DNA from 2 places in the Leucobacter muris genome. Region 1 is predicted to be linked to the other one. Evidence: predicted binding sites of a transcription regulator. Region 1 holds the regulator's gene; the other holds the start of a gene.
What was found. Region 1 encodes LexA, which represses DNA repair genes until DNA is damaged. Its sites were predicted from a motif close to TCGAACANNTGTTCGA; they were not measured.
Positions count from the first base shown of each region.

Region 2: Leucomu_RS00915 (Rv2578c family radical SAM protein) is a predicted target of LexA. The motif match lies at 1,693-1,708, and genes of this name have one in related genera.

Region 1 is NZ_CP035037.1:1,142,955-1,146,778, reverse strand. It holds gene Leucomu_RS05345 (histidinol-phosphate transaminase) at 1-884, opposite strand, end outside; gene Leucomu_RS05340 (hypothetical protein) at 1,011-1,421, opposite strand; gene lexA (transcriptional repressor LexA) at 1,686-2,345, shown strand; gene Leucomu_RS05330 (methylenetetrahydrofolate reductase) at 2,440-3,345, opposite strand; gene Leucomu_RS05325 (uroporphyrinogen decarboxylase/cobalamine-independent methonine synthase family protein) at 3,342-3,824, opposite strand, start outside.
Region 2 is NZ_CP035037.1:195,316-199,139, reverse strand. It holds gene Leucomu_RS00920 (3-methyladenine DNA glycosylase) at 1-507, shown strand, start outside; gene Leucomu_RS00915 (Rv2578c family radical SAM protein) at 614-1,684, opposite strand; gene Leucomu_RS00910 (chorismate mutase) at 1,814-2,110, opposite strand; gene Leucomu_RS00905 (adenylosuccinate synthase) at 2,245-3,531, opposite strand; gene Leucomu_RS00900 (DUF3151 domain-containing protein) at 3,692-3,824, opposite strand, start outside.

The sequences.
Region 1 (3,824 bases):
TCGTAGCCGAGCTGCACGAGTGCGGCGGCGAGCCGATCGCGCTGATCGCGGATGTCGGCGACGGTGGCGAGCATCTCGTCGGAGTGGCGTATGGCGGCGGTAGCCGCGGCCTGCGTGAGCGCGGAGAGGTGGTACGGCAGTCGCACGAGGCGCAGGGCGTCGATCACGGCGGGGTCTGCCGCGAGATATCCGAGGCGCACGCCGGCGAAGGCGAAGGCCTTGCTCATGGTGCGCGAGACGAGCAGGCGATGGCGGCCGGGCAGCAGCGCGACCGCGCTCTCGCGCTGCGCGTCGAACTCGTGGTAGGCCTCGTCGACGATGAGGATGCCGTCGAAGGCCTCATAGGCGGCGAGGATCACCTCGCGGTCGAGCGGCGTGCCGGTGGGGTTGTTGGGGCCGCACAGGATGGCGATGTCGGGCCGGTGCTCGCGCAGGGCGCCGACCACGAGCTCGGGGGTGAGGGCGTAGTCGGCGGGGCGCGCAACGGCGATCCACTCCGTGTCGGTGCCCGAGGCGAGCAGCGGGTACATGGAGTAGGTGGGCGTGAAGCTCAGCAGCGAGCGCCCGGGGCCGCCGAACGCCTGCAGAATCTGCTGCAGCACCTCGTTCGAGCCGTTCGCCGCCCACAGCTGCTCGACGGTCAGGCCATGGCCGAGATAACCGGCCAGGGCCTCGCGCAGCTCGGTGAACTCGCGGTCGGGATAGCGGTTCACTCCGTGAACCGCCTGCGCGAGCGACTCCGCGATGTCGGCAACCACGCCCTCGGGGATCGGATGCGTGTTCTCGTTGACGTTGAGGCTCACCGGCACGGGATCCTGGGGAGCCCCGTAGGGCTGCTTGCCGACGAGGTTGGCGCGGAGAGGGAGATCGCTCAGGCTGGTCACCGCACCAGTTTAGAACCTCCCCGGGGCGCCGCCGGCTCGCGAGGCCGGCGCGCAGGGTCGGAACCTAGTGGGTGCGCCCGGGACGCCTTCGAACGCGCACGCTTCGATCGCTCAGGCTTCACACCCTCACGTATCGAGCTCGTCGGCCCCGAACACCGCGGGGCTGTCGGAGTACCGCAGCGGCACCGCGATCGCCTCGCCCGCCTCGATGCCAGAGCCGTCGAGCTGGTTGAGCTGCACGATCTCGGCGACCAGGTCGCGCGGGTCGGCCTCGGGGTCGAGCTCGGTCGCGAGCGACCAGAGCGAAGCACCGGGCTGCACGACCACGTAGTGGAACTGCTGGCCGGAAGCGCCCTCTTCCGACGCGAAGGCCTGGGGGCCCGCGAACGTCGCCGCCAGCGCGAGCAGGCCCGCGACCATCACGGTGGCCAGCGATCCGAAGACCACTCGCCCGCGACGCGTGAGGCGCAGCTTCGCGTTCGCCTTCGGGGGGCGAACCTCGTACGACTCGTGCTGCAGAACCGCCTGTGCGCTCATGGTGGTCTCTCCTGTTCTTCCGCGCCGCCGCGAGTATCACATCGGGGCGAACATCTGTTTCGAATATATCTTCGATGAATCGAAACCGCAAGCAAGATCTTCGAACACATGTTTCGATCTTTTCCGCGACACTCGAACACTTGTTTGGCGGTGTTCGAATGCAGCGGCTATGGTTTCGAGCAACGGCATCACTGAATCAGCAACCACTGACATTCATGGATCCGACCCTCCCGCCACCGCCCTCGGGCCTCGGAAAGGACAGCGATGAGCGACGCTCCCCACTCCCGGAAGCCCCTCAGCGAGAAGCAGCAGGCGATCCTCGAGTGCATCGCGCGCTCGGTCGACACTCGCGGCTACCCGCCCAGCATGCGCGAGATCGGCGACGCCGTCGGGCTCTCCTCGCTCTCGAGCGTCACCCACCAGCTCAGCCGCCTCGAGCTCGGCGGGTACATCCGCCGCGATCCGAACCGGCCCCGAGCACTCGAGATCCTCGTCGAGCTGGCGAGCACGAGCGCGGCCATCGCCGACGCCCCCGCGCAGCAGGTCGAGGAAGCCGCCTACGTGCCCCTGGTCGGGCAGATCGCCGCGGGCGTGCCGATCACGGCCGACCAGCAGGTCGAGGAGATCGTGCCGCTCCCCCGGCAGCTCGTGGGCGACGGCCAGCTGTTCATGCTGCGCGTGGTGGGCGACTCCATGATCGATGCGGCGATCTGCGACGGCGATTTTGTGGTCGTGCGCCAGCAGCGCGAGGCCGAGAACGGCGACATCGTCGCGGCGATGCTCGACGGCGAGGCGACCGTCAAGGTCTTCCGCCGCCGCGACGGCCACACGTGGCTGCTGCCGCGCAACAGCGCGTTCGAGCCGATCCTCGGCGACCACGCCGAGGTGCTCGGCCGCGTCGTCGCGGTCTTCCGCTCCGTCTGATCGCGCAGGCCGGGCCGGGGCCGCCCCCGGCCCGGCGTCGGCACGCGGTGGCGAGCGGCCGAACGCCGCGGAAGCGCCCGGCGCTGCCGTACCCTCAGCCGATCGGATCCGGCGTCAGCAGCTGCAGCTCGCGCAGCACGGCCAGCACCTGCTCGTGCCGGTTGAAGGTGTAGAGGTGCACCGACGGGGCTCCCCCGGCGAGCAGCGCGCGTGCGAGGTCGACCGTGTGCTCCACGCCCAGCTCGGGCGCGTATCCCCCGGCCTCCTCGAGTGCCCGTTCCAGCCCCTCGGGGGCCGGGCGACCCGCCAGCGACGCGACCTTGCGCAGCTGCGCACTCGTCGAGACCGGCATGAGCCCGGGCAGCACGGGGATCCGCAGCCCCGCGCTCTGGGCGTCGCCCACGAAGCCGAGGTACTCCTCGGCCCGGAAGAAGAGCTGCGTGACGGCGAACTGCGCGCCGGCCTCCTGCTTCTCGATGAGCCATTCGATGTCCTGCGAACGCGATCGCGACAGCGGGTGCCCGTTCGGGTACGCGGCCACGGCGGTGCGCCCGACGCTCGTGAGCGGCGGTCGCTCGGCGCGGGCCTCGGCGACCAGATCGACCAGCTCGAGCGACGACAGGGATCCCGTCACCGCAGGGTCGTGCTCGTCGAGCCCCCGCGGCGGGTCGCCGCGCAGGGCGAGGAAGTCGTGCACGCCGGCGTCCATGATGCGGTGGATCGTCTCGCGCACCGCATCGCGGCTCTCACCGACCGTGGTGAGGTGTGCGAGCGGCAGTGCGTCGGTGTGATCGCGCAGGTACTTCAGCAGGTCGAGCGACGCGTCGCGGTTGGACCCGTTCGCCCCGTAGGTGACCGAGATGAAGTCGGGGCCGGCTGCGGAGAGGTGCTGCACGGCGTGCCCGAGGGCGAGGGCGGCGGCGCCGCTGCGCGCCGGGAACACCTCGAAGGAGAAGCGGGCGCGGGTGGGCGCGCTGCCCGCGAGCGGCAGCGGGCTCACGACGCCGCTCCCGCCAGGGCCTCGGACGCCAGCTCGGTGCCCCGCACCCGAGCGGCGATCTTGGCGAAGGCCACGTCGCGGGCGAAGTCGGGCGAGCCGTGCCGCGGCTTCTCGTCGATGAGGTAGGGCGAGAACCCGCAGTCGTCGGTAGAGCCGAGCAGCTCGGGCGGCACGAAGCGCGCCGCCCGCACGAGCTGGTCGCGGATCTGCTCGGCCGTCTCGAGCCTCGGATGGGTGGGGTTGGTCACGCCGATGAGCACGCGCGGGGCGCGCCCGCGGGATGCCCGTCCGCGCAGCTGACCGCCGACGAGACGGGCGACACGATCCGGATCCTTCTCCCCCGCGGCCTGCACCAGGAAGTACCCCGCCTCGATCTGGAACAGCTCGGGGATCAGCTCGGCGTAGTCGATGTCGGCGCTGTGCGCCGAGTCGTTGTCGTTGCCGGGGCAGGTGTGCACGCCCACCGCGGCGCGCTGCCG
Region 2 (3,824 bases), 950 kb from region 1:
CACACGGCGCTGCCGTTGCGGATCGGGCACGCGGCCACCGACCTCGTGGTCGAGAGCCACCCGATCGGGTGCACCCACTTCGACGCGTTCCGCTTCTTCACCGCCGAGGCCGCGCCGCTCAATGCGGTGCAGCCCACCCGCGAGACGCAGCCCGAGCTCGAGCAGCCCGGCTGCCTGCACGCGGGCATGGACGTCTACAAGTGGGCGGCGAAGCTCGGTCCGATCGTGCCCGGAGAGGTGCTGCTCGACGCCTTCGAGCTGGCGCGCGACATCCGCGAGGTCGACATGCAGGCGTCGCCCTACGACGTGACCGGCTTCGTCGGAGCGTCGGGGGCGCCGCTCGCGCCGATCCCGATCGAGGCGGCCGACGGGAAGCGGGAGTATGCGCGCCGACAGCGCGGCTTCGCCGAGCGCGGGAACGCGCTGCGGCTGCGGGTGCTGGAGGCGATCGCGGAGGCGCGCGCGGCGTCGGCCGCGGGCGAAGCGGGAGCGCGGTCGGCGGCCTGAGCCCGGCGGTGCCGACCGCGGTCCGCAGCCCCGCAGTCCGCGCTGATCGAGGTGCCGTCGGCCGGCCCGCCCCGAGCCTCGTACGTGGAGCCGCTCGGGTCGCGCCTCAGAAGAGGGTGGGCGCGGGCGCGCCGGGGGTGGCGAGCGCATCGACGGGCATCGGCCGGGCGGCGGCGCCGCGACGCGGGTGGGCAGGATCGCGGGGCACGGCCCACTCGAGGCCGAGGCGTCTGATGATGGGGCGGATGCGCGCCGCCAGCTCCATACGGTACGCCTGCGGGGCGCTGCTGGCGCTGCCCGGGTAGAGCGAGCGGTAGGCGGGCACGAGCTCGGGGTGCTCGCGCTCGAGCCAGGCGAAGAACCAGGGCTTCACGTGCGAGCGCAGGTGCAGGGGGCCGTACATGACCGAGCGGGCGCCGGCGGCGCGGATGTCGCGCAGCAGGGCGCCGAGCTGAGCGGTCGAGTCGGTGAGATGCGGCAGCACCGGCATCACGAAGACGTCGGGCTCGAATCCCGCGTCTCGGGCGGCGGCGATCGTGTCGAGCCGCGCCCTCGCGCTGGGCACGCCGGGCTCGATCGACCGCTGCAGATCGGGATCGGCGACGGCGATCGACATCGACAGCGCAACGGGAGCGCGCTGCGCCGCCTCGACGAGTTGCGGCAGATCGCGGCGCAGCAGCGTGCCCTTGGTGAGGATCGACATCGGCGTGCCGCTGCGGGCGAGGGCGTCGATGATGCCGGGCATGAGCCGGTAGCGGCCCTCGGCCCGCTGATACGGGTCGGTGTTGGTGCCGAGCGCGACGTGCTCGCCCTGCCAGCCGGGCTTGCCCAGCTCACGGCCGAGCACCTCGGCGATGTTGACCTTCACCACGATCTGCGAGTCGAAGTCGCGGCCGGTGTCGAGGTCGAGGTATCGGTGGGAGCCCCTGGCGAAGCAGTAGACGCAGGCGTGGGAGCAGCCGCGGTAGGGGTTGATGGTCCATGAGAACGGCATCGAAGACGAGGCGGGCACCCGGTTGAGCGCGCTCTTCGCGATCACCTCGTGGAAGACGAGCCCGGCGAACTCGGGGGCGCGCACCGTGCGCAGGTGCCCCGGCACCGCGGCGACCTCGCCGAGACCGAGCCCGGGCAGCGCCGTCTCCGACGTCGCATCGACCCGCTGCCCGCTCCACCTCATGGATTCATTCGAACATATGTTCGAATGAATCGCAAGACTCGATTGCGCGCGCGGCTCGCAGGGAAACCCTCGGCGCATCGACCCGAGCGCTTCCCCGAAGCCCGCGGCACCCGGCGCCGCCGGCCCGAGTCAGCGCTCGGAGGCGATGTGCTGGTGGTGCCGGATCACCTCGGCCACCACGAAGTTGAACCACTTCTCGGCGAACTCGGGATCGAGGTGGGCGTCTTCGGCGAGGGAGCGCAGGCGCTCGATCTGCCGCGCCTCGCGACTCGGATCCGACGGCGGCATGTCGTGGTCGGCCTTCAGGCGGCCCACCTCCTGGGTGCAGCGGAAGCGCTCGGCGAGCATGTGCACGAGCGCCGCATCGATGTTGTCGATGCTCGAGCGCAGCGCAGCCAGGCGCTCCTGCGGGGTCGGATCACTCATGGGTTGCTCCAAATCGTCGTTCCGCGTCATGCGGCTGCTTGCTGCCGGGGAGGCGGGGCCTCGACCCCGAGGGGTGAGGAGCCGCAGGATCTCACGCGCCCGAGGATCCCGCGACTCCACTCAGGACGACGGCCTCAGTCGAGCAGATCGTGGAGCACCACGACCTGCTCGCGCTCCGGGCCCACGCCGACGGCCGAGATGCGGGCGCCGCTCATCGCCTCGAGGGCGCGGATGTACTCCTGCGCGTTCTTCGGCAGCTCCTCGAAGCGGCGCGCTCCCGAGATGTCCTCGGACCAGCCGGGGAACTCCTCGTAGATCGGCTTCGCGTGGTGGAAGTCGCTCTGATTGACGGGCATCTCGTCATGGCGCACGCCGTTCACGTCGTAGGCGACGCAGACCGGGATCGTCTCGAGCCCCGACAGCACGTCGAGCTTGGTGAGCACGAAGTCGGTGACGCCGTTGATGCGGGCCGCGTAGCGGGCGATGGGGGCGTCGTACCAGCCGCAGCGGCGCGCGCGCCCCGTCGTGGTGCCGTACTCGTGGCCGACGCTCGCCAGGTGCTCGCCGAACTCGTCGAAGAGCTCGGTGGGGAACGGACCGGCGCCCACGCGCGTGGTGTAGGCCTTGACGACCGAGATGACGCGGTCGAGCTGGTGGGGCGGCAGACCCGATCCGGTGCTCGCCCCGCCCGCGGTCGCGTTCGAGGAGGTCACGAAGGGGTAGGTGCCGTGGTCGATGTCGAGCATGGTCGCCTGACCGGCCTCGAACAGCACGGTCTTGCCGTCCTGCATCGCCTCGTGCAGCAGCAGACCGGTGTCGCAGACCATCGGCTCGAGCATCTCGCGGAAGCTCAGCAGGTCGGCGATCACCTCGTCGGCCTCGATGGCCCGGCGATTGTAGATCTTGACGAGCACCTGGTTCTTGAACTCGAGCGCGGCCTCCACCTTCTGGCGCAGGATGCTCTCGTCGAAGAGGTCTTGGATGCGGATGCCCACGCGGTTGATCTTGTCGGCGTAGGCGGGGCCGATCCCGCGCCCCGTCGTGCCGATCTGGCGCTTGCCCAGGAAGCGCTCGGTCACCTTGTCGAGCGTGCGGTGGTAGGCGGTGATGACGTGCGCGTTCGCGCTCACCTTGAGGCGCGACACGTCGACGCCGCGGCTGCTGAGGGCGTCGAGCTCCTGCTTGAGCACACCGAGGTCGATGACCACGCCGTTGCCGATCACGGGCACGACGCCGGGCGTCAGGATGCCGGACGGAAGCAGGTGCAGCGCGTACTTCTCGTCGCCGACGACGACGGTGTGGCCGGCGTTGTTGCCGCCGTTGAACTTGACCACGTATTCGACGCGGCTGCCGAGCAGATCGGTCGCTCGTCCCTTCCCCTCGTCGCCCCACTGGGCACCGGTGATGAGCACTGCGGGCATCTCAGCCCCTTCCTTTGCAGCTGTGGCAGATACCGGCCCAGTCTACCCGGCACCTGTGGCGGAGGATCCCGAGGGCTCCGTGGGAGATTCGGCGTCGGTGAGACCGAGCCCGCGGATCCGGCCTCACGGACGCCGGATCTCTCGCCAGGAGCGGGTGGTGCTACTGCGCCTCGATGGCTGGGATCGCGCCAGGGTCGGCCCCGTCGAGGAACTCGGTGAGCCGGTCGACCTCGCTCTGCTCGCCGATGCGGGCCGCGGATCGGCGCAGCGCGTAGAGGGCGCGCAGCACGCCG